4 regions of the Pseudomonas sp. 3MAES_34.3B genome follow, and region 1 is predicted to be linked to each of the others. Evidence: riboswitches for the same ligand, from Rfam matches in the RefSeq annotation. Region 1 holds a riboswitch; each other region holds the start of a gene.
The links. Region 1 has a riboswitch for cobalamin ahead of cobW (cobalamin biosynthesis protein CobW). Riboswitches for the same ligand answer to the same signal wherever they lie in the genome.

Region 1 (7,796 bases):
GAGATCGCGATAGTAAGTGCGAACTGCTTGTAGAACTGCCCCGTGAGCCCCGAGATGAACGCGGCCGGCACGAACACCGCGCACAGCACCAGCGCCGTGGCGATGATCGGACCCGTCACTTCCGTCATGGCGCGATGGGTTGCGGCCATCGGGTCCAGGCCCAGTTCAATGTTTCGCTCCACGTTCTCCACCACCACGATGGCGTCGTCCACCACGATCCCGATGGCCAACACCAGGCCGAACAGGGATAGCGCGTTGAGTGAGAAGCCGAACATGTGCATCACGGCGAAGGTACCGATCAGCGACACCGGCACGGCGGCGAGGGGAATGATCGATGCGCGCCAGGTTTGCAGGAACAGCACCACCACCAGCACCACCAGGATCAACGCCTCGAACAACGTGTGCACAACGGCTTCGATCGAACCCCGCACGAAGATGGTGGGGTCATACACGATGCTGTAGTCCATGCCTTCCGGGAAGCTTTGCTTAAGCTCCTCCATCCGGTTGCGCACCTGGTTGGAAATGTCGATGGCGTTCGAGCCAGGGCGCTGGAAGATCGGGATTGCCACTGCAGGCTGATTGTTGAGCAGCGAGCGAAGGGCGTATTGGCTGGACCCCAGCTCCACCCGGGCGATGTCTTTCAGGCGGGTGATCTGGCCGTCGGCGCCAGCGCGGATGATGATGTTCTGGAATTCTTCCTCGCTGACCAGCCGGCCCTGGGTGTTGATCGACAGCTGGAAACTGCTGGCATTGGGGGCGGGCGGTGCGCCGAGCTGGCCGGCCGCGACCTGGCGATTCTGCTCGCGGATGGCATTCACCACGTCAGTGGCGGTGAGGTTGCGCGAGGCGGTTTTGTTCGGGTCCAGCCATACACGCAGCGAGTAATCGCCCATGCCGAACAACTGTACGTCGCCGACACCGTTGAGGCGAGCGAGCTCGTCCTTGATGTTCAGCACCGCGTAGTTGGACAGGTACAGCATGTCGTAGCGCTGATCGGGCGAGGTAAGGTGCACCACCATGGTGAGGTCGGGCGACGCCTTGTCCACCGTGATGCCGATACGGGTCACCTCTTCAGGCAGCTTGGGCTCGGTACGGGTCACGCGGTTTTGCACCTGCACCTGGGCGGTGTCCAGGTCGGTGCCCAGGGCGAACGTGATAGTGAGCGTGAGCTTGCCGTCGGCGGTGGCCTGGGAGCTCATGTAGAGCATGTTCTCCACGCCAGTGATGGCCTGTTCCAAGGGTGAAGCAACGGTTTCGCCGATCACCTTGGGGTTGGCACCTGGGAAGTTGGCCCGTACCACCACGGTAGGCGGCACCACCTCGGGGTATTCGCTGATGGGAAGCTGGAACAGCGAGATCGCCCCGCCGATCAGAATCAGCAACGAGAGCACGGCCGCGAAGATCGGCCGCTTGATGAAGAAATCGGAAAACGTCATGGCGCTGATCCTTTAGCCGCGTGGGCTGGCGGTGCTTGCCAGTTTCTGTTGGGGAGCGTTCGCGGGCCGGTTGTTCGCTTCCAGTGCCTGGCGCTGGCTGGCGAGCGCGGCGAGCGTTTCACTGCTGGCCATAGGCACGGTTTGCGGGTCGACCGTGGAGCCCGGGCGCACGCGCTGCAGGCCATTGACTACAATACGGTCGCCCTTGGCCAGGCCGCCGCGCACGATGCGCAAGCCTTCGAGTTTCGGCCCAAGGTCAACTGAGCGATAAGTCGCCTTGTTGTCCTTGTCCATTACCAGCACAAACTTCTTGCCCAGGTCGGTGCCTACGGCTTCGTCCTTGATCAGCACCGCTTCATACACGCCGCTGCCTACCAGCTTGAGCCGCGCATACAGGCCTGGGGTGTATTGGCCGTCGCTGTTGTCGAACACCGCGCGGCCACGAATGGTGCCGGTTTGCGGGTTCACCTGGTTATCGAGGAAGTTCAGTTGGCCCAGGTGGCTGTTGCCATCCTCGTTGGACAGCCCCATGTACACCGGTGCCGCGCTGCTTACCCGGCCATCGCGGGTGAGTTGGGTGTATTTGAGGAAGGCGCGCTCGTCGGCGTCGAAGTAGGCATACACCTTGTCGGTGGACACTACGCTGGTGAGCAGGCTGCTGTCGGCGCTCACCAAGTTGCCGGCGGTGATCTCTGCCCGGCCCACGCGGCCGCTGATGGGCGCGGTGACGCGGGTGAAGCTCAGGTTCAGGCGGGCGAGGTCCAGCTGGGCCTGGATCGCGGCAACCCCCGCGCGGGCGGCGAGGGCGGCGCTGTTACGGCCGTCGGCCAGCTCTGCGGAAATGGCATTTGCGCTGCGCAGGCGTTCGCCGCGGCTGGCTTCGTTCTCGCTGTTGGCGGCATTGGCGCGGGCTTGTTGCAGCTGGGCTTCCAGGCGATGTACCTCAGCCTGGAACGGCCGCGGGTCGATCTGGAACAGCAGGTCGCCCTTTTTTACCAGGGCGCCTTCGGTAAACGCGACGGTATCGATCTGGCCCGACACGCGCGGGCGGATCTGTACGGTTTCCGGGGCTTCAAGGCGGCCAGTGTACTCGTCCCACTCATTCACGGGCTGATCCAGCACTTCAGCAACGCTGACCTTGGGGGCTTGTGGTGCTTGAGCGGTTTCAGGCGCTTTGCCGCACGCTGTGAGCACAGCGAGCGCGAGCACGGCCAACGGATAATGCAAGGGTTTGAATGACTGTTCCATGAGAAGCCCGCCCATTATGTTTATCAGGATGGACGGATTCTGGCGACACGCGCGACCATCGACGAATCGAATGGTTCGAAGGTAACTATCATTGCCAGTGATTCGGGCTATTCAAAAAATTTCTGAGCCACACCCTTGTAGGACCCGGCGCAGCCGTAGAACCGTTCGCGGCCTTTACCGCCCTACGCGCCAGCTGTTTCCAACGCCCAATCCATGAACATCCGCACGGCAGGCAGCCGCTCGCGCCCTGGCAGGCAACTGAGCCGGTAGGTCGCCGCACGCAGGCGCAGATGGGGGAGGTACGGCTGCAGCAAACCCTTGCTCACGCTATCCGCTACCAGCACGTCGCTGGCTAGCACCAGGCCGTGCCCGGAGATGGCCGCCAGCAGCCCGTGCTGCTCATCTGCATAGGCGCGCCGCCCGGGCCGTGACAGCCAGTGCTGGTGCTGGGCCATGGCGCACCACTGGGGCCAGTCGGGCGTGCCGGGAACGCTGCTGGCCCATGGCATGTCGATCAGCACCGGGGCCTGGGCGACCGAGGGCGACCAACCGTGTGGGGTATACACCGCGAAGTGCTCTTCGAACAGCGTCACCTGATACAGCTCTGGCTCGGCATTGAAGGTCGCACGGATAGCCAAGTGTACCGAGGCATCCCGAGCCAGGTCCGTCAGCGCTTCGGCCGTCTCCACGCGTACGTTCAGGTGCGGGCAGCGCGCATAGAAATCGCCCAGGCGAGGGATCAGCCACAAGCTGGCAAAGGCCGGGGTGGTCGTGATCACCAAGGTATTGGTGGCTTCATCCGGCAACAGCGGTAGCACGGCGCTATTGAGGCCAACAAACGCCTGATGAAGGCCCGCGTGCAACCGCTTGCCCGCATCGCTCAGCCGTACCCCCTGGCCGGTGCGCTCGAACAGCAAGGTGCCCAACCACTGCTCCAGGGATTTGACCTGATGGGAAATGGCCGCCGGGGTGACCGACAGCTCTTCCCCGGCGGCGGCGAAGCTGCCGAGCCGGGCGGCGGATTCAAAACCGCGCAGGGCGGTGAGGGGAAGGTGGGCAAACACCGGGTTTAGCCTCATTAGGGGTGGGTCAAATCTACTTGCTTGCACCGCCGGGCTCAACCATCGAAGCTGCGCGCATGTTCACGGGAGTTTTGACATGCAAGGCGCGAAACGCAAAATCGTCCAGGCCGTGCTCTACGAAGCGGGAGCCCTGATATTCGTGGCACCTGCCCTGGCCCTGCTATTTGGCCAGGGGATGGGGCACTCCACCGTGCTCTCGGTAGTGATCAGCACCGTTGCGCTGGGCTGGAACATGCTGTTCAACCATCTGTTCGAAGCGTTCGAGCGCCGTCGGGGCTGGCATGCACGTACGCCCTTCAGGCGGCTGCTGCATGCGGTGGGCTTTGAAGGCGGCCTTACGGCCATTCTCACCCCGGTAATGGCTTACGGCCTTGGCGTGGACCTGATTACCGCTTTCCTCACCAACGTAGGGCTGTTTGCCTTCTTCTTCGTTTATGCCTACGGCTTTCAATGGGTGTTTGACAAGGCCTTCGGGCTGCCTCGGCAAACAATGTTCAACGCCAGTGCATGCCCCGGCGCGGATTGACCTGTGGGCTGGCACTGCGTAGGCTTGCCCCTCGAGGTGCTTCCAGGGGCAATGCCTGCTGAAGCTAAGATGGGAACGCGGTAACAAGCCGCGGCTGCCCCCGCAACTGTGAGCGGTAAAGCCTGGCCAATGCCACTGCCTTCGGGGCGGGAAGGCGCCAGGCCGCCATCGGGTGTATTGCCCGGGGCGCCGCAAGCCAGGAGACCTGCCTCGTGCCGATCCTTTTATTCAACCGGGCGGGGTGATCCGGTGCGAACCTGCCCAGGCGCCGCCTGCGGTGCCTTCGCGCCTGCCCGCCACAGTGCCAGGGCCACCCATGAAAACGCTCAGCAAGCTTCCCGTTACCATCGTTACCGGCTTCCTTGGGTCGGGTAAAACCACGCTGCTTCGTCACATTCTCGATAACGCCGAAGGCCGGCGCATTGCGGTGATCGTGAACGAGTTCGGCGAGCTGGGCATCGACGGCGACCTGCTCAAGCAGTGCAGCATCGGCTGCACCGAAGAAGAAGCCGCAGGGCGCGTGTTCGAGCTGGCCAACGGTTGCCTGTGCTGCACCGTCCAGGAGGAATTCTTCCCGGTGATGCGTGAATTGGTGCAGCGCCGCGGCACCCTGGACCACATCCTTATCGAAACCAGCGGCCTGGCCCTGCCCAAACCGCTGGTGCAGGCCTTCCAATGGCCAGATATTCGCAATGCGTGCACCGTTGACGCGGTGATCACCGTGGTGGATGCCCCTGCGGTGGCCGCCGGCACCTTCGCCGCCTTCCCTGAAGCCGTGGACGCGCAGCGCCGGCAGGACCCGAACCTGGACCACGAGTCCCCACTGCACGAGCTGTTCGAAGACCAACTGGCCAGTGCCGACCTGGTAATCCTGAACAAGGTCGATCTGATCGACGCGCAAGGCCTGGAACGCGTGCGTGCTGAAGTGAGCGAAGAGCTGCCGGCCGCGGTGAAAGTGGTCGAAGCCAGTGCCGGGCAGCTGCCGTTGGCAGTACTGCTGGGCTTGGGCGCCGAATCGGAAGCGCACATCGATGGCCGCCTTACCCATCACGATCAACACCATGATGGCGAAGAAGCGGACCACGACCATGACGCCTTCGATTCCATCTGGGTCGAGTTGCCGGAAGCGCCAGAAGCTGCATTGATGGCGGCGCTCGAAGGCGTGGTCCAGCGTCACGACGTACTCAGGGTGAAAGGCTTTGCCGCCATCCCCGGGAAACCCATGCGCTTGCTGGTACAGGGCGTAGGCAGCCGGTTCGACCGGCATTTCGACCGGCCGTGGGCTGCGGGCGAGGCCCGGGTAAGCCGGTTGGTATTGATTGGCCAGGCGCTGGACGGTGGCGTGCTGCGCGATGAACTGACCCAAGCGTTGCGCGGCTGACCGATGCACCTGCTACGCACCCAGCCCGGCGGTTTCGTTCCGGACGACAGCATCGCGGACCTGGGCCAGAGCCCGGCTGAACTGGTAATCCTGTGCAGCGGCGATTCCCACCTTGCCCTGTTGGCCGAAGCGGCGAACGGCCTGCCGGGGGACTACCCGAGCGTGCGCCTGGCCAACCCGATGCAGGTGCAGAACCACGCCTCGGTGGACCTGTATGTGGACCAGGTGCTGCGTCACGCTAAAGTGATCGTGCTGTCGCTGCATGGCGGCGTGAGCTATTGGCGCTACGGTGTCGAGCAGCTGACACGCCTGGCCGAGCGGGGCGTGCTGATCGTCGCGGTACCCGGGGACGACCGGCCAGACCCGGAGCTGGGTGCGCTGAGTTCCGTAACGGCGCAAGTGGCAGAGAACATCTGGCAATACCTGCGCCAAGGTGGCATGGGTAACGCCCACTCGCTGTACGCCTACATGGCTGCAGAGTTTTTCCCTCAGGCACTGGCGCAGCCCTTGCCCTGGCAACCGCCCGCGCCGTTGCCCCGGGTAAGCCTGTATCACCCGGCCTCCGGCACAACAGACCTGGCACACTGGCAAGCCTGCTGGCAGCCCGGTGCGCCGGTGGTGCCCTTGGTGTTCTACCGATCGCACCTGCAGGCCGCCAATACGGCGTTCATCGATACCTTCTGTGACGTGCTCATCACGGCTGGGTTGAACCCGATGCCGGTGGCGGTGGCCAGCCTGAAGGAAGCCGAATGCCTGGCGCAGCTTGAAGCCTGGATGGACGAAGCCCAGGCAGCGCTGGTGATCAATACCACTGGCTTCGCCCTGGCCAGCCCCGACGCCCCTCGGCAGCGCCCGTTGCGCCGCGACGTGCCGGTGATTCAGGCCATTTGTGCCCAGGATAACCAGCCCATGTGGGAGGGCAGTGCCCAAGGGCTGGGGCCGCGAGACCTGGCCATGCACGTGGCATTGCCCGAGCTGGATGGGCGCATCATCAGCCGGCCGGTCAGTTTCAAGGACCTGGCCTGGCGCAGCGAGCGCAGCCAGAGTGACGTGGTGTGCTACCGCGCGCACCCTGAGCGTATGGCCTTCGTGGCGCAACTGGCGGCTCGATGGATTGCCTTGGCCCGTACACCGCCGCAGGGCAAGCGCGTGGCCTTGATACTGGCCAATTACCCGACGCGGGACGGCCGCATCGGCAATGGCGTAGGCCTGGATACCCCTGCGGCCGCCCTGAACATTCTTCGCGCGATGCAGGGGCAGGGGTATGCCGTGAGCCAGCTGCCCGAAAGCGGCACCGCGCTGATTCACGCGCTGCTGGGCGGCGTGAGTAACGATCTGGAGCACCTGGACGCCCGCCCGTGCGCGCAAAGCCTTGAACTGGGCGCCTACACCGAAGCGTTCCTGAGCCTGCCTGAAACCTGCCGGCAGGCCGTGATCGACCGCTGGGGCGCACCCGACGCCGACCCGATGTACCGCAGCGGGCGGCTGATGATCGCCGGGCTTCGGTTCGGCGACACCTTCGTCGGCATTCAGCCTGCCCGCGGCTACCAGCTCGACGCCAGCGCGGTTTACCACGACCCGGACCTGGTGCCCCCGCACGGCTACCTGGCCTTCTACTTCTGGCTGCGGCGTACGTATGGCGCCCATGCCGTCATTCACGTGGGCAAGCACGGCAACCTGGAGTGGCTGCCTGGCAAGGGCGTAGGCCTGTCCGCCGGTTGCTGGCCAGACGCGCTGCTCGGCCCGCTGCCGAATATCTACCCGTTCATTGTCAATGACCCGGGCGAGGGTGCCCAGGCCAAGCGCCGTACCCAAGCGGTGATCATCGATCACCTGATGCCGCCCTTGACCCGCGCCGAGAGCTACGGGCCGCTGCGCGACCTGGAGCGGCTGGCGGACGAATACTATGACGCTCAGTTGCTGGACCGCCGTCGCGCGCTGGAGCTGCAAGGGGAAATACTGGCGCTGGTGCGTGCTACCCAGCTGGACCGCGAACTGAGCCTGAGCGATACCGCCTTGAGCGATGCCGATACCTGGTTGCCGCGCCTGGACACCTACCTGTGTGACCTGAAGGAATCGCAGATCCGCGACGGCCTGCACGTGTTCGGTGAGTCCCCCACGGG
Region 2 (7,796 bases), 1.2 Mb from region 1:
GCACGGTGCTCACGCCGTTGTTGGTGGGCGACCGCATTGGGTTGCATCCGGTAGCGGTAATCTTCGCGATTCTCGCCGGGGGCGAGTTGTTCGGCTTTACCGGTGTGTTGCTTGCGTTGCCAGTAGCGGCGGTGATCATGGTGCTCATCCGCCACATGCATACGTTGTACAAGCAATCGGACCTTTACGGCGGCGGTGAAGACCCTGAGCTTTGAGCCTGTTCAGAACGCTTGCCTGGCGGCGCGTTACGCGTCAGGCTTGCAGCTTCCAGCCAAGCCGCTAGAATTTGCCCCCTTTGAGCTGAGGCCGTATCCCCGGGACGCATGAAAGAGCCGATCCAACTCCCGCTGGGTGTGCGCCTGCGCGATGACGCCACCTTCGTCAACTACTATCCCGGAGCCAACGCTGCGGCGCTCGGCTACGTCGAGCGGTTGTGCGATGCGGATGCCGGCTGGACGGAAAGCCTGATCTACCTTTGGGGCAAGCAGGGGGTGGGGCGCACCCATCTCATGCAGGCGGCGTGCCTGCGCATGGAGCAGCAGGGGCAGCCTGCGGTGTACCTGCCGCTGGCCCAACTGCTTGACCGCGGGGTCGGTATCCTCGACTACCTGGCGCAGTACGAACTGGTATGCCTGGATGACCTTCACGTAATCGCCGGCAAGGCGGATTGGGAGGAGGCGCTGTTCCACCTGTTCAACCGCCTGCGCGACAGCGGCCGCCGTTTGTTGATCGCCGCCTCGCATTCGCCGCGGGAGCTGCCGGTCAAGCTGGCCGACCTCAAGTCCCGCCTTACCTTGGCGCTTGTATTCCAGATGCGCCCGCTTTCGGATGAAGACAAGCTGCGCGCGCTGCAATTGAGGGCGTCGCGCCGCGGCCTGCACCTTACTGATGAGGTGGGGCACTTCATTCTCACCCGTGGCAGCCGCAGCATGAGCGCACTGTTCGACTTGCTCGAGCGCCTGGATCAGGCCTCGTTGCAGGCGCAGCGCAAGCTCACCATCCCTTTCCTCAAGGAAACACTCGGCTGGTAGCCGCCCGTCACACTTGCATTAAATAACCCTCAGCCTGGCAAGGCTTTTGCTGTATCCTCCGTCATCTTTGTGCCGCCAATGGGCTGGCGCAGGGCTCGCTACGCTTATTTGATAGTTTTAACCTATCGGGCAGTGGAGCGGATTAGCGGAGCGGCAATTACGTTTCGGGTCATCCTCGGCGCCGACCCCTTGGCGGGTCAGGATTTTTGGCGATTCTTCAAGGAGTTACACCGCGCCAGCTATTTGTGCACCCGCTCTGGCTCGGCGATTCCGCGTTAGATGCGACCGTTGGCACCACAAGTCACAAATTGTTCTATAAAATTTGCAAATGGTGCCGATAGAAGGCATATTCGCCCCTTCATCCACTTACTGACACGGTCGTGCCCATGCTGAATCGCTTCGCACCCCTCGTGCCTCTTGCACTTGTTACCCTGTTGTTCGGCTGCGCAGCCCAGTCACCGGTTTCGCAACAGCAGGTGTCCACCCCCGTTACCGCCGAGCGCGCTCCCTTAGCGCAGCCTCACAGCCTTACCCCCGCAACGGCTTCGTTGTTCGACGAAGACGACGTCGCCGACAAGGACGACCTGGCGGCGTTCTCCCGCAACGAACCGTACCGTTTGCCCCTGCTGGCTGACAGCATTCTGGAGCGCGGCAAGTCGCTGATCGGCACCCGCTATCAGTTCGGTGGTACCACCGAAAACGGCTTCGATTGCACTGGCTTCATCAATTTCCTGTTCCGTGAAGAAGCGGGCATGAGCCTGCCACGCTCCAGCCGCGAAATGATCAACGTAAAAGCGCCGCTGGTGGCCCGCAACAATCTCAAGCCGGGTGATGTGCTGTTCTTCGGCACCACCGGCCGCCGCGGCCGCGTGAGCCACGCCGGTATCTACCTGGGCGACGACCAGTTCATCCATTCGAGCAGCCGCCGCAGTGGTGGAGTGCGGGTGGACAACCTGGGCGATACCTACTGGAGCAAAACTTACATCGAGGCCAAGCGTATGCTGGCCATGGCGCCCGTTTCCGAGGTCGCCCGCAAGTAAGCCAGTCGGTCCATAAAGGGCAGCGACGAGCGGTCACGCTTTCGCTGCCCTTTTTTATGGAATACAGCGGGTTAAGCGCTATTCTTCATCGGCAGTCGAACTCGGAACCCCGCCCATGGTTTTCTCCCGTTTGCGCACTCTGGCGCTTGCGCCGCTTCTTTTGCTTGCCGCCTGCGCGAGCCCTCCACCACCCAAGCCCGCACCGGTGGCGGTAGTGCCTCGCCCGGTTATTCTCGACCCAACCGACTATTCCTCGGTGAAGGCCGACGACGTGCTATTCCGGGCCATTGGTTTGGTGGGCACGCCTTATCGCTGGGGCGGCAACACCCCGGATTCGGGTTTTGACTGTAGCGGCCTCATCGGCTTCGTCTACCGGGACGCCGCCAATATCGCCCTGCCGCGCTCCACTCGGGATCTGATTGCCATGCATGCGCCCAGCGTCGACCGCAACGCGCTGCGTTCAGGGGACCTGGTGTTCTTCTCGACTCAAGGCAATGGCCAGGTAAGCCATGCGGGGATCTACGTGGGGGAGGGGCGTTTCGTGCACGCGCCGCGTACCGGCGGTACGGTGCGCCTGGATTACCTCGACAAGCCCTATTGGCAGAAGGCCTACCTTGATGCCAAACGGGTGATCCAGCCAGAGCGCCTGGCGCAGACCGCTACGCCGTAGAAGCCCGGGGGCGGCTGCTCACCGCCCCGCGAGTCGTAGTTACTGCCGCGTTACCCGCCAGATCTTGTTGCCCACATCGTCAGCCACCAGCACACCGCCTTTGTTATCGCCAATCACGCCCACCGGGCGGCCCATGGCTTCCTCTTTGTCGTTCAGAAAGCCCGTCAGCAGGTCCACCGGTTGGCCGGCAGGCATACCGTTGGCGAACGGCACGAATAGCACCTTGTAACCGCTGTGCGGCTTGCGGTTCCAGGAGCCGTGCTGGCCAATGAAGGCGCCGTGGTCGAAGGGTGCTGGCAGTTGGTTCGGCTGGGCGAACGCCAGGCCCAGCGAGGCCGTATGTGGGCCGACCGCGTAATCGGGTGCGATTGCCTTTTGCACCATGGTCGCGTCGCCGGGCTCTACGCGCGCATCCACGTGCTGGCCGTAATAACTGAACGGCCAGCCATAGAAGGCGCCGTCTTTCACAGACGTGATGTAGTCCGGCACCAGGTCGCTGCCGATCTCGTCCCGTTCGTTCACGGCCGTCCATAGCTTGCCGGTCTGGGGTTCCCAGGCCAGCCCATTCGGGTTGCGCAAACCGCTGGCGAACAGGCGCTTCTGGCCGGTGGCTGCATCCACTTCCCAGATCGCGGCGCGGCCTTGTTCTTGGTCCAGGCCGTTCTCCGCCACATTGCTGTTGGAGCCCACGGTCACATACAGCTTCTTGCCGTCCTGGCTGGCGATGACGTTCTTGGTCCAGTGATGGTTGATCGTGCCGGCCGGAAGGTCAGTGACGGTTTCGCCGTTCCCCTCCAGGTGGGTAGCGCCAGGCTGATACTTGAAGCGGAGCACTTTGTCGGTATCGGCAACGTAGAAGTCCTGCCCCACCAAAGTCATGCCGAACGGGGAGTTCAGGTTCTGCAGGAACACCTCGCGGGTTTCGGCGATACCGTCGCCGTCCTTGTCGCGCAGCAAGGTAATTCGGTTCGGGCTGGGCACGCCCGCGCCCGCACGGCCCATCACTTTATTCATCACCCAGCCGCGAATGCCTTTGCTGTCGTCGGGCTTGGGTGGCGAGTTGGTTTCGGCCACCAACACGTCACCGTTGGGCAGTACGTACAGCCAGCGCGGGTGGTCCAGGCCCTCGGCAAACGCGCTCACTTGCGTGCCGGGCGCTGCCTTGGGCTTCACGCCTTCCGGCCAGCCTACCGCTGGAGCGATGTTCACGGTAGGCATCAGGGTTTTGTTGGGCTCTGGCAGCTTGGGCGCCGGGCCGGTGCCATCGGACACCTGTAGCTTCGAGCTTTCGCCGCAGCCTGCAACGCTGGCGGCAATCAAAACGGTGAGAGCAAGGCGGGAGAAGGGCATGATCAGCTTCCTGGCAACCGAGGTATGTACCGTAGAGGCAGCGAGGCGGCGGAGGTTCAACATGTTTGATTGACGCTACCGGGCCAACCCCTTACCCTTCGCCGATTGTTTCAGGTGCCCGGGCAGCGTTCGCTTGCCAGGGTGAAACAGGGAAGCCGGTGAGCATCGGGCGGTTCGCCACGAGCAATGCCGGCGCTGCCCCCGCAACGGTAGATGAGTCAACGCTCGCGCATGGGCCACTGGGCAACCGGGAAGGCGTGCGAGTGGGGCAACGCCCGCTCATGAGCCCGGAGACCGGCCTGAAACCCCTGATACGGTGCGAGCCCCGCCCGTTGATTAACAGATCGCCGCGCGGGTGAGAGCGGCACTGACGTCATGCTGCCCGCCTTTTGTGGCGTTGGCGCAGCGTTGGTGCGCACCCGCGAGCGAGCGGAGAGCAGCGATGAACGAATCCCCCGAGCGCGACGAGCGCCACCAGGCCCGCATGGCGCGGAAAAAAGCCGTAGTCGATGCCCGCATCGCTGCGTCCGCGGACGAGCGCGGTGTGCTCCTGGTATTGACCGGTAATGGCAAAGGCAAAAGCAGCTCGGGCTTCGGCATGCTGGCGCGCGCGTTGGGCCATGGTATGCGCTGTGGCGTGGTGCAGTTCATCAAGGGCCGCCAGACCACCGGCGAAGAGGCTTTCTTCCGCCGCTTTCCCGACGAAGTAAGTTTCCATGTGATGGGCGAAGGCTTCACCTGGGAAACCCAGGACCGTCAGCGGGACATCGCTGCCGCCGAGGCTGCCTGGCAGGTAGCCCGGGAGCTGTTGGCCGACCCCGCAGTGGATTTCGTGCTGCTCGACGAACTGAATATAGCGCTCAAGCACGGCTACCTGGACGTCGAAAAGGTGGTTGCCGACCTCAAGGCCCGTCCGCCGCTGCAGCATGCCATTGTCACCGGGCGCGCCGCGAAAGCGGAAGTGCTCGAGGCCGCAGACACTGTGAGCGAACTTGGGCTGATCAAGCACGCCTTCCAGGCCGGTATCCGCGCGCAAAAGGGCATCGAGTGGTGAGTACGCCGCGCCAGTGCCCCGCGGTATTGATTGCCGCTCCGGCCTCAGGCCAAGGGAAAACCACCGTGACCGCCGCGCTGGCCCGCCTGCATCGCAATCGCGGGCTGCGGGTGCGCGTGTTCAAGTGCGGCCCGGATTTCCTCGACCCCATGATCCTCGAACGCGCCAGCGGTGCGCCGGTGTATCAACTGGACCTGTGGATGGTAGGTGCGGCGCAAAGCCGCCGGCTGCTCTGGGAAGCGGCCGAGACCGCTGACCTCATTCTGGTGGAAGGGGTGATGGGACTGTTTGACGGCACCCCGTCGAGCGCAGACTTGGCCATCGAGCTGGGAGTGCCGGTGCTCGGTGTGATCGACGGCACGGCCATGGCACAAACCTTCGGGGCTTTGGCGTTGGGGCTGGCGCGATACCGCCCGGAGCTGCCCTTCGCGGGCGTGCTTGCCAACCGCGTAGGCAGCGAGCGTCACGGCCAGTTGCTGCGCGATAGCCTCACAGAGGGCCTGCGCTGGTTCGGTGGCCTGCCGCGTGAGCAAGCCATCGGCTTGCCTAGCCGTCATCTCGGGTTGGTACAAGCCAGCGAGCTCGAGGACCTGGACCGTCGGCTGGATGCAGCCGCCGAGGCCTTGGCGGCAACCTGCGATGACGCCTTGCCGGCGCCGGTCAGCTTCTATCCGCCTGAGAACGAACCTGTGGCACCGTTGCTCACAGGCGTGCGCGTGGCGGTGGCCCGGGACCAGGCGTTTGCCTTCCTTTATAACGGCAACCTCGACGCCCTGCGTGCCATGGGGGCAGAGCTGCGGTTTTTCTCGCCCATCAGCGATACCGCGCTGCCACCCTGCGACAGTTTGTATTTACCTGGCGGCTACCCTGAGCTGCACCACCAGCGCCTGGCGGCCAATACCGGCATGCTGGAAAGCATTCGCGCCCATCATCAGGCGGGCAAGCCGTTGCTGGCGGAATGCGGTGGCATGCTCTACTTGCTGGAAGGCCTTACCGATGTAGACGGCGAGCGGGCGCCACTGCTTGGCCTGATGCCAGGCGAGGCCACGCTGCAAAAACGCCTTGCCGCCCTGGCCCTGCAGGAGGTGGCGCTGGACGAGGGCACCCTGCGCGGCCATACCTACCATCATTCGTTGACTACCACGCCATGGGAAGCTGTTGCCCGTGGGCGCAGCCCCAACGGCGGGCGGGGTGCCGAGGCGGTGTACCGTTGCGGCAGGCTCACGGCCTCCTACGTCCATTTTTATTTCCCTTCGAACCTTGCAGCAGCCGCGGCGCTGTTACAGCCGGGAGGCCCTGCTGATGACTGAGCACGCCTTCAGCGACGCAGAGCGGGCGGCGGTGTACCGTGCCATCGCAGAGCGCCGGGACATGCGCCATTTCAGCGGTGGCGAGGTGGCGCCCGAGGTGTTGCACCGCTTGCTTGCCGCCGCCCACCAAGCCCCGAGCGTGGGCCTGATGCAGCCGTGGCGGTTCATTCGTATCCGCCGCCCTGCATTGCGCGAAGCCATCCACCAACTGGTGGAGGCCGAGCGGCTGAACACGGCCCAGGCCTTGGGCGAGCGCTCGGATGACTTCATGAAGCTCAAGGTGGAAGGCGTGCGTGATTGCGCCGAACTGCTGGTGGTCGCCCTGGGCGATGGGCGCGAGCAGCATGTATTCGGCCGCCGTACGCTGCCGGAGATGGACCTGGCGTCGTTGTCGTGTGCCGTGCAAAACCTGTGGCTGGCGGCGCGCGCCGAAGGGCTGGGCATGGGCTGGGTGTCGCTGTTCGATCCCGACCGCCTCGGCGAATTGTTGAACATGCCACCCGGCGCCCGCCCCATGGCGGTGTTGTGTCTCGGGCCGGTGGCTGACTTCTACGCCGCGCCAATGTTGGTACTGGAAGGCTGGGCACAAGAGCGCCCGCTACATGAATTGATGTTCGAGGATATTTGGGGGGCGCAGCCGTGAACCTCGCCCTTACTTGTGTCGCGGCAATTGCATTGGACGCGCTACTGGGCGAGCCACGCCGCTGGCATCCGCTGGTGGGCTTCGGCAACCTGGCCCAGCGGCTGGAGCAGCGCTTTAATTCCGCCGGCCATGGCTGGCGCAGTCATGGCGTCACGGCCTGGCTGATGGCGGTGGTGCCACCGGTGCTGGTACTGACCCTACTGTCCTGGTTGCCGGTGATTGGCAGTGTGGTGGAAGTGCTGGTGTTGTATTGGGCGCTGGGCCTGCGCAGCCTGGGTGAGCACCTTGAGCCAGTGGCTCGCGCATTGCGAGAGGGCGACCTGGGCAAGGCCCGCGAGCGCGTAAGCCGGCTGGTCAGCCGCCATACCGATGCACTGGACGCTACCGGGGTAGCCAAGGCCGCCACCGAGTCGGCGCTGGAGAACGGCAGCGATGCGGTGTTTGCGGCGCTGTTCTGGTTCGTGGTGGGTGGCGTGCCCGGCGTAGTGCTGTACCGCCTCGCCAACACCCTCGATGCCATGTGGGGCTATCGTAACGAGCGCTTCGAACGTTTCGGCTGGGCCGCCGCGCGCATTGACGACCTGCTGAACCTCGTTCCTGCCCGGCTCGTTGCGCTCACCTATGCAGTGCTGGGCAAGACGGCGCTGGCCCTGCGTTGCTGGCGGCGTCAGGGTTCGCTCTGGGACAGCCCCAACGCC
Region 3 (7,796 bases), 400 kb from region 1:
GCCGTAGCGGGTAAGGATCACAGTCTGCGAAACACCGGGCAGGGTAAGTTCGGCGCCCAGCAGGGCAGCGCAGGCCGCCACGGCCGTTACGCCAGGCACAATTTCGTAGGGTATGCCCCGCGCGCGCAGGCAACGGATCTGCTCGCCGATCGCGCCATACAGGCTGGGGTCACCGGAATGCACCCGGGCAACGTCCAAGCCTTTGGTATGGGCGGCGGCGATCTCTTCGATGATTGCTTCCAGGTGCAACTCGGCACTGTTCACCACCCGTTGTGCAGTGTGTTGAGCGAGCAATGCTTCGGGCACCAGCGAGCCGGCATAGATGATCACCGGGCAGCTGCGGATCAGCCTCTGGCCCTTGACCGTAATCAAATCCGGGTCGCCGGGGCCGGCGCCAATAAAATAGACCGTCATTGCACAAGCCCTTATCCCGGGAATAGTTGAGCATTCTTCATGTTGAAGCCAAGGCCACCGTGGCCTGCGGAGAACACTGGCGGGTGATCAGCAGGCGAGGCGACAGCGTACTCAGCACTTGGCAGTGGGCGAGCGCGGCGCTTTCCGCTACGCCATGGCAGCCGGTATGGCGCCAGCTCACCTCCGAGCGTTGGCTCAAAAGCGGTTCGAACGGCGCCAGGGCAACGGCAGAATATCCGCCCAGGGGCATCATCAAGCGCCCGGCCAGGGCCACTAGCCCGGGCTCGTCCAGGCGGCGCTCGAGCGTCGCGATGCCGCGCAGTTCACTAGCGCTGGCGCCGACCAGTGCCAATGCCTGATTGAGCAGCCCTTGCAGTTCCGATACGGGGCAGCCCTGACGGCAACCGAAACCGGCCACCAGCCAGGCGCGCGTACTCACTGGAGTCAGGCCTGCGGGGCGCGACGGAACAACCAGGCACTGGCCAGGCCAAGCGCCAGCCAGAACACCACGTTGATGGCCTGCGCGGCCCAGCGGAACTGATGCTCGAGCGCTTCAGGGGCCAGGCTTTCATGAGTGGGCGGTTGCGGTGCGCCGATGATGTGCGGGATGACCAGCAATACCGCACCCGCTATTTTCAGCAGCCAGTTCGGGGAAAACACCATCAACGCCAACGCGACGGCAGTTGACGCTGCCGTACCGATCCACCACAGCTGACGCGAGGTCAGGTCTGCCGCTGCAGTGCCTGGCAATTCCGGCGGTAGCCCCAGGGTAGGCGCGAGGGTAAACACCGCATAGCCCGCCAGGCCCCATAGCAGCCCCTCGGCGGTGCGCCCGGGTGCACGCAGGGTGTACAGGCCGGCCAGCATCAGGGCAAAGCCCACCGCGACCACCAGGTTACCGCCTGTAGTGGACAGCAAGCGCTGCCAGCCGTCCTCGGGTTCCCACGCCGCTGCTTCGTGTTCATGCTCATGGGTGGCGGCACCCAGAGCCCCGTGCTCATGGGTAGCCGGTGCTGCGGTCTCGTAGGTTTCAGCCTGAAGGATCAACGGGCTGAGCCACAGGCTTTGCATGAACGTGAGCAGCAGGGCCGCGAACAGGCCGGCGAAGCCAGCGGTGCGCAGAATACGCGTCATCATGAACATGCCCTCAGTGGCAAGGGAAGGCTGCGCTGTGGCGGGTGTCATGGGCGGCATTGTGCACGGCGGGGATGTGTGAGAAACCGGCGAAATACACCAGCCCGGCGCCGAGCAGGGTAGCGAAGCACGCCGCGGTAACGCGTTGCGCAAGGGTGGAGGCGGGGCGAGTAATAACGTGGCTAGCAGTATGGGCGGACATGGCGCTTCCCTCAGGTGAGTGACGAGCAGGCGCCGAGCCTCCGCACAGCGGAGATCGGACAGCCCGCCCACCGCAGGTGTCAATGATGTCGATCGGGCCGGTCTCCGGGCTTGCGAGGGGCAGGCAGAAGCCGGCCGGTTCGTTCCCCCTTCCCATGCCTGTGCACAGTGGATTGGAAACGCACTCGCTTACCGTTGCGGGGGCAGCACCGGACTGGCCTTGCGGCGCACCGGTTTCCCGTTTCACCCTGCGAAGGGCACCCGAACGAAAGGCGTAAGGAAAGCATGCCAAGGTAGGAACGTCAAATCGAAGGTGCGCGGGCCGACACCTGCGCGCAAAAGCAAAAGCCCCGGGAGGGCCGGGGCTTTGGGTGCAACGCGGTGGTTCAACCGTTGGCGCGGTCGTCGTAGCCGCCTTGTTGCAGGTATTGCACCTTGTGCAGCTCACCTTTGCTGTCCTGGTAAACCATGGTCACCGGTACCACGCCGCTTTTGTTGCTGACGTCGGTCTTGGAGATGATTTTCTGGACATCCAGCTGCATGCCGTAGTGGTAGGTTTCGACCGGCAAATTAGCGGTAACGGCGCGGTCGGCACCATCCTGTGCAAAGGCGCCAGTGGCGAATACAGCGGTCAGGGCGGCGATGGCGAATGCGGTTTTCATGTTCGTGTCCTCGTTGGGTGATGAAGTGGCTTTTCGTTGGGGTTAGTAAACCGCCTCACGCGCCGTTCGAGAAATTGAACACTGTGCTGGCAACAATCACCGTTTTTGATAATGGCGCCAGCCGCTCTATGCAGCGGGTTCTGGCGCCTGACGGTCCATTTCAGATATGCAATGCATGCCCCAGCGCGCGCATTGCCGCTTCCTGCACCGCTTCGCCCAAGGTGGGATGGGCGTGAATGGTACCGGCGATGTCTTCAAGCCGCGCGCCCAGTTCCAGAGACTGGCTGAAGGCAGCTGCCAATTCCGACACGCCCGGGCCCACGGCTTGCCAACCGAGGATCAAGTGGTCATCTTCGCGTGCCACCACCCGCACGAAGCCGGTAGTCGCGCCCAGCGTCATTGCGCGGCCGTTGGCGGCAAAGGGGAAGCTGGCAACCAGCGCCTGGCTGCCGGCCTGTTCCGGCGTAAGCCCCGCCACCACGATTTCCGGGTCGGTATAGCACACCGCCGGGATCGCCCGGGGCGTGAACTCGCGACGGTGCCCCGCGATGAGCTCGGCCACCATCTCGCCTTGCGCCATCGCCCGGTGCGCGAGCATTGGTTCGCCGGTCACATCGCCGATGGCCCACACATCGGTCATGCTGGTGCGGCAACAGGTATCTACCTTGATAGCCCGCCCCGTCATGGCCAGATCAAGCGCCTCCAGCCCGTAGCGTTCGGTGCGAGGTGTGCGCCCTACCGCCACCAGCACACGGTCGGCCTCCAGCGCCACTGGCTCGCCGCCTGGCCCGCGCACGCTCAAACGTTGTGCGTCGGCGTCATAAGCCTCTACTGCATGGCCCTCAAGGGTGGCGATGCCCAGCTGCTTCATCCGCTGGGCCACGGGTTGGCTCAGTTCGGTGTCGTAGGCTGGCAACAACCTGGGCTGCGCTTCGATCACCGTGACCTGCGCGCCCAGCTTGCGGTAAGCGATGCCCAGTTCCAGGCCGATATAGCCGCCGCCAATCACTGCCAGATGGCGAGGCAGGCTGGAAGGGGACAGTGCTGCTGTGGAGTCGATGACCGCCCCGCCCAGCGGCAGGCCCGCAAGCGTAACGCTGCGCGAGCCGGTGGCCAGCACCAGGTGCTTGCAGTGGATACGGGTGTCGCCTACCTGCACCGTTTTACCGTCCACCAGCGTGCCATGGCCGTGGACCACCGTAATGTTGTGCTTTTTCAGCAAAGCGGCAACACCGCTGGTAAGCCGGTCGACCATGGTGTTCTTCCAGCCCACGGCGCTCGCGAGGTCCAGTTGCGGGTTCGAGGCGCTGACGCCGAATGGGGTAGGCTCGCTCACCTGATGAAAATGTTCGGCCACATGAATCAACGCCTTGGATGGGATGCAGCCTACGTTCAAGCAGGTGCCGCCTAACGCTTCAGCCTCCACCAGTACGGTGGGTATGCCCAACTGCCCGGCGCGAATGGCCGTGACGTAACCACCCGGGCCGCCGCCCAGGACCAACAGTTTTGTTTCCAGCGTGTGCATGGTCGGGCCTTATTCGATGAAAAGGGTGGCGGGCTGTTCGAGGAGCTGACGTATCGCCTGGATGAACCGGGCAGCGTCCATGCCATCCACCACCCGGTGGTCGAACGAACTGGAGAGGTTCATCATTTTGCGGATCACGATCTGGCCATCCACTACCATTGGCCGCTCGACCATCCGGTTCACCCCCACGATGGCCACTTCCGGCAGGTTCAGCACTGGCGTGGAAACGATACCCCCCAGCGCGCCGAGGCTGGTAAGGGTGATGGTCGACCCCGAGAGGATTTCGCGCTCCGCCTTGCCGTGGCGAGCCGCCGCTGCGATACGGGCGATTTCACGCGCATTGCCCCACAGGTCCTGTTGTTGGGCATCGCGCAGCACAGGTACCAGCAAGCCGTTGTCGCCTTGGGTCGCGATGCCGACATGCACCGCACTGTGGCGCTCCACCACCTGTTCTTCGTCGTTGTACCGAGCGTTGAGCTGGGGGAAATCGCGCAGTGCAACCACCAGCGCGCGCACCAGCAGCGGCAGCAGCGTGAGCTTGCCGCGCGCCTCGCCCCATTTACCGTTGAGTTGCAGGCGCAGCGCTTCCAACGCGGTAACGTCTATCTCCTCCACATAGCTGAAATGCGCGGCGCGGCGGGTTGCCTCCTGCATGCGCTCGGCGATCTTGCGGCGCAGGCCGATCACCGGCACTGCCTGGATATCGTCCTTGGTGGCGCAGGCCAGCCCTTGAACGGGCCGCTGCTGGGTGGCATCCAGATCGGCGTGAACGATGCGCCCCGCCGGGCCACTACCTTTGACGGCAGCCAGGTCGATCCCGGCGTCCCAGGCGCGCTTGCGCACGGCCGGGGAGGCCAGCGGGCGTTCGGTCGACACCTTGGGCTCTGGCACCTTGGCCACTACCTCAGGCGTAACCACCGGCTGAGGGGGTGGCGCAGCATCAGCCGGAGCAGGCGACGCCGCTGCAGGTGCAGGCGTTGCCGATACCTTGAGATTGCCGGCGCCTTCCACTTCGAGGCGGATCAGCTCACTGCCAACGGCCATGGTTTGCCCGGGCACAGCGCCCAGGGCGACAACCTGGCCAGAGACCGGGCTGGGGATTTCCACGGTGGCCTTGTCAGTCATCACGTCGGCCAGCACCTGGTCTTCGGTAACCGTATCCCCGACCTTCACGTACCACTCCACCAGTTCCACCTGGGCGATGCCTTCGCCAATGTCGGGCATCTTGATCACATGCTGGCCCATCAACGCACCTCCATCACGCGCTTGAGCGCCGCGCCCACGCGGGTGGGGCCGGGGAAATAAGCCCATTCCTGAGCGTGGGGGTAGGGGGTATCCCAGCCCGCCACCCGTTCGATAGGCGCCTCGAGCCAATAGAAGCAGTGCTCCTGAACCAAGGCCAACAGCTCGGCGCCCAGCCCGCAGGTTTGCGTAGCCTCATGCACGATCACGCAGCGGCGGGTTTTTTTCACGGAGGCCACCAGGGTGTCCAGGTCCAGTGGCCAGAGGCTGCGCAGGTCGATCACTTCCGCGTCCACGCCGGTCTCGCTGGCGGCCGCGAGAGCCACATGCACGGTGGTGCCATAGGTGATCACCGTCACCTCGCTGCCGGTGCGCACCACCGCAGCGCTGTCCAGCGGTACCCGGTAGTAACCTTCGGGCACGGCGCTGGCTGCATGGGCGGACCAGGCGGTCACCGGGCGATCGTGATGGCCGTCGAAGGGCCCGTTGTACAGGCGTTTGGGCTCCAGGAAGATCACCGGGTCATCGCATTCGATGGCGGCGATCAGCAAGCCTTTGGCGTCATAGGGGTTGGACGGCATCACGGTGCGCAACCCGCACACCTGGGTAAAGATGGCTTCCGGGCTCTGGCTGTGGGTTTGCCCGCCGTAGATCCCGCCACCGCACGGCATGCGCACCGTGATCGGCGCGGTGAAGTCGCCTGCGGAACGAAAACGCAAGCGCGCGGCCTCTGAGGTGAGCTGGTCGTAGGCCGGGTACACGTAGTCGGCAAACTGGATTTCGGCAACCGGGCGCAGCCCGTACGCACCCATGCCTACCGCCACTCCGACGATCCCGCTTTCTGAAATGGGCGTGTCAAACACACGACTTGTACCGTATTTGGCCTGCAAGCCCTCGGTGCAGCGGAACACCCCGCCGAAATACCCGACGTCTTCGCCGAAGGTGATTACGGTAGGGTCGCGTTCGAGCATCACGTCCAGGGCAGAGCGGATGGCCTGCACCATGGTCATGGCCCGGGTGTCCTGCGAGACGCTTGGATGGTCGATCTGTTGTGGGCTGTTCATGTGTTCAAATCCCCATCTGCTGGCGCTGGCGGCGCAGGTGCGCAGGCATGTCGTGATACACGTCCTCGAAGATGGTCGCGGCGCTGGCATACGCGTCGCCGCCGAGGGTGCCATGGCGCTCCGCTTCGCGGGTGGCGCTGATCACCTCCTGCTCGAGCTCGGCCACCAGGGCCTCGTGTTGGGCCTCGGACCATTCACCCAGGGCAATCAGGTGGCGCTTGAGGCGCAGGATCGGGTCCCCCAGCGGGAAGTGGGCCCAGTCATCGGCGGGGCGGTATTTGCTGGGATCGTCGGAGGTTGAGTGCGGGCCGGCGCGGTAGGTCACCCACTCGATCAGGGTTGGGCCCAGATTGCTGCGGGCGCGCTCCGCCGCCCAGCGGGAAACGGCGTGCACGGCCAGAAAATCGTTGCCATCCACCCGCAGCGAGGCGATCCCGCTGCCCACGCCACGGCCGGCGAAGGTCGTTGCCTCGCCGCCGGCAATGTGCTGGAAGCTGGAAATCGCCCACTGGTTGTTCACCACGTTGAGGATCACCGGCGCGCGGTACACGTGTGCGAAGGTAAGGGCGGTGTGGAAGTCCGATTCTGCGGTAGAGCCGTCACCGATCCAGGCCGATGCAATGCGGGTATCGCCGCGGATCGCCGAGGCCATGGCCCAGCCTACGCCCTGTACGAACTGTGTAGCCAGGTTGCCGGAAATACTGAAGAAGCCCGCGGCCTTGTTGGAATACATCACCGGCAGCTGACGGCCCTTGAGCGGGTCGCATTCGTTGGAAAACAGCTGGCAGATCATCTCGAACAGCGGTACCTGCCGCGCCAGCAGGATGCTTTGCTGCCGGTAGGTGGGAAAGCACATGTCATCGTTGCGCAGTGCCAAGGCGTGGGCAGTACCAATGGCTTCCTCGCCGAGGCTTTGCACGTAGAAAGACATTTTCTTTTGCCGCTGGGCGGTCACCATCCGGGTGTCGAATACCCGGGTTTTGACCATGGTTCTCAAGCCGGCATGGAGCGTTTCCATAGCGACCGGTTCGGCCCAGGGGCCTACGGCCTGATCGTTTTCGTCGAGTACGCGCACCAGGCCCACTGCCAGGTCGGCAGTGTCGCGTGCGTCAATATCAACGGGGGGTTTACGGGCGCTGCCGGCGGGGCGCAGCTGAAGGTAACTGAAGTCGGTCTGGCACCCTGGTCGGCCTGATGGCTCAGGCACGTGCAGGCGTAGCGGTTCATCGGCGTCCACGTTCTACAACCCTCGATCTTGTGTTTATTGGGGAGTTGCTGAAGCTGCATGGGAATAATTCTAGGCCCGCAAAGGTAGAGTTTTTTTCTCTTTTCACGCGAGGGTCCGCCACTGGGCAGGGCAAACATTCCACCTTGGGCTTGCGGGGAGGAAGAAATACCCTATGAGGTTCCACGCATTGCCAGGGATGGGTGAAGCCATCACGGCCGAAACTTTTTGTTCCGCGCCGCTACTAAGCCACAGTCAACTTCAGGTAAGGGTATGGATCGGTACGCACCCCGTGAATGGGAGCCCCACGAGCGGCCGTCGATGCCAGG
Region 4 (7,796 bases), 790 kb from region 1:
GGTTGTAGTAACCGGTCCAGCGCCCACCGTGCCCTGCGGTGTTGGCTACCGGCAAGTTGGGCTGGGTGTATACCGCGTCTTCGGTGGTTTGCCGCCACAGCAACCCCACTGCCGCTTGCACGGAAAGGCCCGCGAACGGCTTGACCGTGAGGGAGGGCTTCACGTGGTACAGGTTGCTGTAGCCGGTGTAGCCCGCCAGCGAGAAGTAATAGCCGTTGGGGAACAGCGGGTTGAACGTACCGAGGGTGCCGTCGCCAGCGTGGCGGTCGCCGGAGGCGGCATCTATTTGCAAGCCCAGGCGGGGTGCCCAGGGCAGTGATGCCCAGGTGTAACCCGTGCGGCTGCCGGCAGCCCAGGCATGGATGTCCTTGGCGCCCACCGAACCCTGTTGCAGCATCGCTTCAAGGTCCCAGTCATAGCCCGCCGCGCTGCCGCCCAGGCGCGCATCGAAGATCGAGCGGTGCTCGCTGCCCTCGGCGTCCAGGTAACTGGCGTCGCGCTCCTCGTACAGCCCGTAATAGGCCGAGAGTTCGTTCTTGCCGCCGAGCAGGCGCTCTACCCGCAGCATATGGAAGGCCACGTCCGAATTGGACTTGTCGTCGAAGTGGCGATCGTCCTGATACTGCACCGGGTGGCTGGCCAGGGCGATGAAGCGCCACAGCGGAGTTTCCCAGTCGGCCCACACGGCATCGAAGGATTGCCGCACATTCGGGCCGTCGCGGCTTGAAATGAACCGCTGCAGGTCGAAGGCAAAGTCCTGCCGCCCCGCCCGCGCCTTGAACGTGTATTCGCCCAGGTGGTTCACGTATTCGGCGAACGCCAGGCGCAGGTCCAGATGGTTCTGGTCGGCGCCACCTACCACCGCCTTGTCGAACGCCCGGGCGTCTTCCAGTTGGGTAAACACGCGCCAGTGCTCGTTCAGGTGCAGGTCTGCGTGTACCTGCAAGCGTTGGATCAGCCAGCTGTCGCGCTGGGCGTTCCGGGTGCCGAAATCCTTGGCATCGTTCATCTCGAAACGCTCCCGCAAGGTAGCCCCCAGCGACAGGTAGCGCTGGGGGTCGTCTGCAGATAACGGGATGTACTTGAGGCTGTCCAGCGGCTCGCGGGCCACGTCGGGGTTTTGCAGGGCAGACCAATCTTCTTGCCAGCGGTTGGCCTTCAAGGCGGGCCTGTCGGGCGTGGTGCTGGCCTCTGCCGCGTGAGCGCCAGCCCAGCCCAGCGGGCACAGCAGCGCCAATGCCCATGAACAGGTTACGCGCCGCAAGTGCTGGCTCATGCGCTGTACCACGGGCTCAGGATTTCCCAGGGTTGGTGAGCTGGTGGATTTCTGCCACGTAACCGCCGGGGAACTGCACCATGGCACCGGTACGGTCCGCTTGTTTCGTGGCTGGCACCAGCACGGTCGCGCCGGAACCCTGTGCCTTGGCCAGCGTGGCCGAAAGGTCTGCCACTTCATAGCCCGTAGTGTCGTGACCGTACGGATACGGCAGGTGGCCGTCGGTGATGAACACGGTCATCTTGCCGAAATTCGAGGCCAGGCTCACGCGGCGGAACGTTTTGCCTGGCTGGCCCACCTGTTCACCCGCGGCGCGGCGGTCATCTGCCACAACCCTGCCGTGAGCGAAGCCCACGAACGACTTGATGAACGCGTCACCGCGCTCGGGCGAGACGTACACACGGTTTTCCGGGACGCTCTGGAAGGCAGCGTAATCAGGCACCTTGGTGTGCCAATACAGCTGCATATTCACACCGCCTGGCCATTGCACTACCGCATCGCGGCCGATGGGGTCGGGGAAGTCGTGGACGACCACGTCGGCGCCATTGGCCTTGGCGGCGGCCAGGGCGGCGTCCATGTCCTTCACCAAGTAACCATTGCGTTCCTGGCCGAAGGGGTAGGGCACCGGGGTGGTGAAGCCGAACAGCGACACCGTGCCTACGGGGGTTTGCAGAAGCTGGGAGGTGGTGCTGCTAGGTACTGGCAGCACGTTCACCACCACTTGTGGGGTGCTTTTGCCGCCGAAGGTGCCAATAAAACTTTGCACGAAGCGGTCCACGTCCGCAGGCGCCACGTAGACGTGGCTGGTGTCGTATTGCGGCGCCACGGCTACGGCAGGGGTAGGCGCCGCATGGGCGGCCAACGGGCCGGCGCCAATCAGTGCCAAGGCCAGCATCAAGGGTTTGCAACGAAATGCTTTCATGGGAACCGCCTGAACAGGATTTCGGAAAGGGGAGCGCTCTGCCGCGGGGCTTGGGCTATGCAAGCAAGGCTAGAGCGCGGGTGAGGCCAGGGCTTGTACCTCTGTGCTTTTTTGACTTGGCGCAACGCTGTTCCCTGGCTTCGCCAGGTCCTACACCGCCTGCAGGGAGCTGTGAGCCCGGCGGCGAGCCAGCCAACCGTCGACGCTCAGGGCGCCGCCGCCGAAGGCTGCAACCTGCAACAGGCCACCGGCAATGGAAATGTTCTTGAAGAAGTTGATGAACTGGCCCTGGTCGCCAAGCGAGTTGTGGAACAGCACCGCCGTAACCACCGCGAAGGCCGCCATCAGCAAGGCCACCAGCCGGGTCTGCGCACCGATCACCAACAGGCTGGCCAACCCCAGCTCTACACCAATGGCGCCGACATAGCCCAGCGTGGGGAAGGGCATGCCGCTGGATTGGATGTAGGCGAGCGTTGCCGCCGGTGCGCCAACCTTGGCGGCGCCGCTGAGCAGGAACAGGGTTGCCAGCAGAACGCGGCCGGCGGTGGCGGTGGTGTCTTTGGTGGTGATGGTCATGTCAGTCGCTCCGTAAGTTCAAGGTTTGCCGTGTGTGCCGGCGATGGAGAGAAGCTTACGGAGCGGAAGGGATGGGGACAATCTGGTACAAATGAACTTCACTGTCTCCCAATTAGGTACAGTTGATTTTACCGAATCATTCCAGCGGTGCTAACACCAGGACAGGGCGCTGCCCGGGGTCTTCCAGCCAGCGCCCGTGTACCCCAAACGTGTGAGCAAGGCGCTCTGGCGTGAGCACGTGAGCAGGTGCCCCGATCGCTACCAGCCGCCCGCCGTCCAACACCGCCACCCGGTCACAGCCCAGCGCCTGATTGAGATCGTGCAAGGCAATCACTGTGGTGACCGGCAAGCTGTGGATCAACCGCAACAGCGACAGCTGCTGGCGGATGTCCAGGTGATTGGTGGGCTCGTCCAGCAGCAGTAACCGCGGCTGCTGGGCCAGCGCTCGGGCCAGATGGGCTCGCTGCCGTTCCCCGCCGGAAAGGCTGTGCCAGGGCCGGTGGGCCAGGTGCGCCAGGTTTACCGCTTCCAGGGCCTGTGCCACAACCGTGTCGTGCTCGGCGCCCCACGGGGCCAGCGCGGTCAACCACGGCGTGCGCCCCAGCGCCACCGCATCCCATACTCGAATGCGTTCGCGGGTGTCCGCGTGCTGCTGCACCAGCGCAAGCAGGCGCGCCACTTCCCGGCGGTTCAAATTGGCCATTGCCCGGCCCGTCAGTTGAACGTGGCCGGCGCTTGGCGTGGCGATCCCGGCCAGCAGCTTGAGCAGGGTGGATTTTCCCGAGCCATTGGGCCCCACAATGCCCAGCCGTTCGCCGGGGTAGACCTCCAGCGAGACACCTGCCAGCAATGGCACGCCGTTGCGGGTAAAACATACGCCCTGGCAGGCGAGAAGCGGGGCGCTGTTCATCGGTGCCGCTCTCCATACAACAGCAGCCCGGCGAAAACCGGCGCCCCGATCAGCGCAGTGATTACTCCGATCGGCAGCACCTGCCCCTTGATGAGGGTGCGCGACACCACGTCCGCCGCCATCAGAAATACCGCGCCGGCCACGGCAGACAGCGGGACCAGCCGGGCGTGACCCGGCCCTGCCAACAGGCGCAGCGCGTGAGGGATCACCAGGCCAACGAAGCCGATGGAGCCCACGAGGGACACCATGACCGCGGTAACCAGCGCCGCACAAGTCATCAGCAGCACCTGCACCCGGCCCACCGCAATGCCCAGCGAGGCGGCCGAATCTGCCCCGAAGGTGAACGCGTCCAGTGCCCGCCGCTGCCACCAGCATAAAGCCAGGCCCAACACGGCGACGGGCACGGCCAGGCCCACCGAGGGCCAGCGCACGCCACTGAGGTTGCCCAGCAGCCAGAACAGGATGCCGCGGGCTTGCTCGGCATTGGCCGAGCGGGCGATCACGAACGCAGTGAGTGCGTTGAACAGCTGCGAGCTGGCAATTCCCGCCAGGATGATCAATCCCGCACTGCCACTCAGCCGCGAGGAGCGGGCGAGTAAAACCACCAGCCCGAATGCCAGCAGCGCGCCAAGGAACGACCCCACCGACAGCGAAACGATGCCCCCGCCCACGCCGACCACGGACACCATCACCGCCCCGGTGGAGGCACCCGCGGAGATGCCCAGCAGGTAGGGTTCGGCCAAGGCATTGCGTAACAGGGCCTGGAGAATCACCCCGCAGATCGCCAGGCCCGCGCCGCAGGCACCAGCCACCAAGGCACGGGGCAAGCGGTAATTCCATACGATGCCGTCGTCGATCGGGTCTACTGCCCAGGCCGCGCCGGTGAGCTTGTTGGCCAGCACCTTCAGCACCACGCTCATGTCGAGTGAGGTTTCGCCGATGGCGGTGGCCAGCAACAACGCGCCGCACAGTAGCGCAAGGCTCCACGACAGGGGCCTGGCGAGGGCCAGCGGGCCATGCCTCATCGGGCGTAACGCTCGCTGGCTTCGGCCAGTTGCTCGATGCCGGTGAACAACCGCGTGCTTGCCTGCAGCGCATCGGCGTCGAGGATCACGATGCGGTCATGCTTCACGGCGTCCATGTTGCGGGTAACGGGGTCGCTTTTCAGAAACGCCAGTTTCTTCGCATAGTCATCGGCGGGGAAGCGGCGGCGGTCCATGCGGGCGATCACGATCAGGCTGGGGTTGGCGCGGGCCAGCGTTTCCCAGCCAACGGTCGGCCATTCCTCGTTGGACTCCACCACGTTATGAATGCCTAGCGTGCTGAGCATGAAGTCTGCCACGCCCTTTCTTCCTGCCACGAAGGGGTCGCTGGCGAGGTCCGCGCTGGAAAACCACACCACAGCCGAAACGTCTTTACCCGGGTGTTGCCCGGCGCGGGTAACCGCTTGCGCCAGCCGGGCCTTGTACTGCTCCACCAGTGCGTCGCCACGCGCCGTTACGTCAAAGATGTCGGCCAGCTGGCGCACGCTCTTGTACAGGCTTGCGATATCGAAGGTTTCGAGGCGGGTACCGTCGGCGCCCTTGAGGTTGTCCTTGCCTTCGCAGTCTGAAGGCAGCAGGTAGGTGGGAATGTTCAGGTCGTGGAATTGCTCCCGGGTACCCACTGCGCCCTGGGGGCCCACCATCCATTCGAACTGCACCGCCACCAGCTGTGGTCGCTTGGCCAGCACCGCCTCGAAGCTCGGTTCGTTGTCCGCCAGGCGTTCCACCTTGGCATTTTGCGCCGCGTACTCGGGCTGTACCTGATCGAACCACAGCGAAGTGCCCACCAACCGGTCCCCCAGCCCTAGCGCATAGAGCAGCTCGGTGCCGGCCTGGCCAATGGTCACGGCGCGCTGGGGGGCTTGAGTGAACGTGAGCGCCTTGCCGCAGTTTTCAACCGTGAGCGGGTAGTGCACCGGCGCGGCCAGGGCAGCCGCTGGCAACGCAAGCAACAGGGTGAGGGCAGGGCGGCAGAGCATGTTCAACGGCAGGTCTCCAGCGTTGGGCCATCACGGCGAGCGCTGGAAAGCACATGGCCGCAAGCCCTGCCTGGCAATGGCCGGGGTCACGGAAATGCCCTTCCCGGGCACCCCGCCGGTCAGTGGTTGTATGGATGGCCGGCAGGTCTCCTGACTGGCGGGTCGTGGCGTGCCCACGCCTTCCCGGGTGTTCCCAGTGGCCTGTGTAGAGCACGCTCGCCGCCTACAGTTGCGGGGGCAGTTCCGTTTCAGGCCGTGGCCTGGTGGATTCCCTGTTAGTTCCTCTCGGAAACCGGCGGGGCGATAGTAACCGAAACGAAAGGATTGGCAACCGCGGGGCAATACACCGGTTAACAGCTGGCCTCGGTTTGCGCGGTCACGGCATGCTGCGCCAGGAGCAAGGTCGCCAGGGCGTCAGGGGGCATGGGGCGGCCCAGCAGGTAACCCTGGGCCTGGTCGCAGCCCAAAGTGGCAAGCACTTCGAGCTGCTCGGGTGTTTCCACACCCTCGGCAGTGACCACCATGCCCAGGCTTTTGCCCATGGCCACCACCGCGCTGACAATCGCCTGGTTGTTGGCCTTGGGGTCGCTGAGGTTCATCACGAAACTGCGGTCTATCTTGATGCCATCGAACGGGTAACAGCTGAGGTAGCTCAGTGATGAATACCCGGTGCCGAAGTCGTCCATGGACAATTTCACGCCCAGCTTCTTGAGCTGGACCATCAACGCCAGGGCCCCGTCGGCATTGTCGATCATCACGCTTTCGGTCACTTCCACCTCCAGGCGCGAGGCTGGTAGCCCGGTGCCCGCCAAGGTTCGCTCGATACGGGCGACCAGGTCGCTGCGCATGAATTCGATACAGGACAGGTTCACCGATACGAACACCGGCTCGGGCCAGGTGGCCACCAGCGCGCAGGCGCGGCGCATCACAATGTCGCTGAGGGCGACGATGAGGCCGGTTTCCTCTGCCAGTGGAATGAACACCGCAGGGCTGAGCAGGCCCTTTTCCGGGTGCTGCCAGCGCACCAGCGCCTCGGCGCCGAGAATACGCGCGCCGGTGATATCGAAACGCGGCTGGAACACCACGCTGAATTCATCATGTTGCACGGCGCGCTTGAGGTCCTGCTCCAGCTGCCTGCGTTCCTCGATGCGGGTCTTCATCTCGGCGTTGTACAGCTGCCAGCTGTGGCGGCCCCTCCCTTTGGCTTCATACAGCGCAATATCGGCCAGGCGCAGCAGCTCCTCGGCATCGGTGCTGTCTATCGGTGCCTGGGCGATGCCGATGCATAGCCCCAGGCGAAGCTCGTGCTCGGCGGTAACGATCGGTGGAGTGAAGTCGCCCAGCAACCGTTCGCAGAGTTCGCTCAGGCAGCGCTGGGTAACCCTGGGCGTAATGATCAGGAATTCGTCCCCGCCCAGCCGGGCCAGCACATCGTCGGGTTGCAAGGCTTCGCCCAGGCGCCGCGCTACTTTTACCAACACCTGGTCGCCCGCGATATGCCCCAGGCAGTCGTTGATCTGCTTGAACCCGCTGAGGTCGATGAACAGGATCGCGAACGCCCTGGTACAGGTGCCATCGGCAAGCCGGGCTTGAAGCGCCCGATAGGCCTGCCCGCGGTTGGGCAACCCGGTGAGCGCGTCATGGCCGGACAAGTAGGCAATGCGCGCCTGCGCCTCGGCCTCCTCGGTCACGTCGCTTACGGTGCCGCGATAGCCAATCACCGATCCACCCTGACGGATGGCGCGCGCGTGCAGGCTGCCCAGCCGTTGACCACCCTGGGCGTCGGTGTGGGCGCAGGGCACTACCTGGCGATGGCCTTCAGGCTGCGAGGCCAGAGTGTCGAATACGCCCGCGCCGAGGTTCAGGCACAGGTGCAGCGGCCTGCCCAGCCATTGCGAGGTGTCGAACCCGGTGGCAGTGCGGAAACGACCTGAAAGGTAGGTGACGCGCAGGTTGGCGTCCGTTTCCCAGATCCAGTCCGAGGCGCCCTCGGCGATATCGCGAAAGCGTTCCTCGCTCAAGCGCATGGCTTCGCGGCCTCGGTCGATCTGCTCGGCCGCGCGAATGGAGCGGCGCAGCAGCAGCCAGG

Region 2: another riboswitch for cobalamin. It lies ahead of cobO (cob(I)yrinic acid a,c-diamide adenosyltransferase); the one in region 1 lies ahead of cobW (cobalamin biosynthesis protein CobW).
Region 3: another riboswitch for cobalamin. It lies ahead of AC3Z8Y_RS12515 (CbtB domain-containing protein); the one in region 1 lies ahead of cobW (cobalamin biosynthesis protein CobW).
Region 4: another riboswitch for cobalamin. It lies ahead of AC3Z8Y_RS14030 (ABC transporter substrate-binding protein); the one in region 1 lies ahead of cobW (cobalamin biosynthesis protein CobW).

Annotation. Positions count from the first base shown of each region.
Region 1 covers NZ_CM176960.1:2,398,710-2,406,505, forward strand. The annotation lists gene AC3Z8Y_RS10715 (efflux RND transporter permease subunit) at 1-1,436, opposite strand, end outside; gene mexE (multidrug efflux RND transporter periplasmic adaptor subunit MexE) at 1,449-2,684, opposite strand; gene AC3Z8Y_RS10725 (LysR substrate-binding domain-containing protein) at 2,867-3,748, opposite strand; gene AC3Z8Y_RS10730 (PACE efflux transporter) at 3,843-4,292, shown strand; cobalamin riboswitch at 4,310-4,519, shown strand; gene cobW (cobalamin biosynthesis protein CobW) at 4,609-5,673, shown strand; gene cobN (cobaltochelatase subunit CobN) at 5,677-7,796, shown strand, end outside.
Region 2 covers NZ_CM176960.1:3,557,788-3,565,583, reverse strand. The annotation lists gene AC3Z8Y_RS15620 (AI-2E family transporter) at 1-215, shown strand, start outside; gene hda (DnaA regulatory inactivator Hda) at 324-1,031, shown strand; gene AC3Z8Y_RS15610 (C40 family peptidase) at 1,418-2,071, shown strand; gene AC3Z8Y_RS15605 (C40 family peptidase) at 2,187-2,741, shown strand; gene AC3Z8Y_RS15600 (PQQ-dependent sugar dehydrogenase) at 2,781-4,091, opposite strand; cobalamin riboswitch at 4,187-4,408, shown strand; gene cobO (cob(I)yrinic acid a,c-diamide adenosyltransferase) at 4,534-5,145, shown strand; gene AC3Z8Y_RS15590 (cobyrinic acid a,c-diamide synthase CobB) at 5,142-6,455, shown strand; gene bluB (5,6-dimethylbenzimidazole synthase) at 6,448-7,098, shown strand; gene cbiB (adenosylcobinamide-phosphate synthase CbiB) at 7,095-7,796, shown strand, end outside.
Region 3 covers NZ_CM176960.1:2,799,446-2,807,241, reverse strand. The annotation lists gene cobM (precorrin-4 C(11)-methyltransferase) at 1-414, opposite strand, end outside; gene AC3Z8Y_RS12525 (cobalamin biosynthesis protein) at 452-853, opposite strand; gene AC3Z8Y_RS12520 (CbtA family protein) at 859-1,551, opposite strand; gene AC3Z8Y_RS12515 (CbtB domain-containing protein) at 1,562-1,750, opposite strand; cobalamin riboswitch at 1,829-2,029, opposite strand; gene AC3Z8Y_RS12510 (DUF2790 domain-containing protein) at 2,136-2,411, opposite strand; gene lpdA (dihydrolipoyl dehydrogenase) at 2,572-3,936, opposite strand; gene AC3Z8Y_RS12500 (dihydrolipoamide acetyltransferase family protein) at 3,946-5,181, opposite strand; gene AC3Z8Y_RS12495 (alpha-ketoacid dehydrogenase subunit beta) at 5,181-6,242, opposite strand; gene AC3Z8Y_RS12490 (3-methyl-2-oxobutanoate dehydrogenase (2-methylpropanoyl-transferring) subunit alpha) at 6,247-7,479, opposite strand; gene AC3Z8Y_RS12485 (MFS transporter) at 7,741-7,796, shown strand, end outside.
Region 4 covers NZ_CM176960.1:3,187,593-3,195,388, reverse strand. The annotation lists gene AC3Z8Y_RS14055 (alginate export family protein) at 1-1,276, opposite strand, end outside; gene AC3Z8Y_RS14050 (glyoxalase) at 1,293-2,198, opposite strand; gene AC3Z8Y_RS14045 (DoxX family protein) at 2,349-2,774, opposite strand; gene AC3Z8Y_RS14040 (ABC transporter ATP-binding protein) at 2,911-3,684, opposite strand; gene AC3Z8Y_RS14035 (FecCD family ABC transporter permease) at 3,681-4,709, opposite strand; gene AC3Z8Y_RS14030 (ABC transporter substrate-binding protein) at 4,706-5,707, opposite strand; gene AC3Z8Y_RS14025 (hypothetical protein) at 5,706-5,861, shown strand; cobalamin riboswitch at 5,831-6,019, opposite strand; gene AC3Z8Y_RS14020 (bifunctional diguanylate cyclase/phosphodiesterase) at 6,058-7,796, opposite strand, start outside.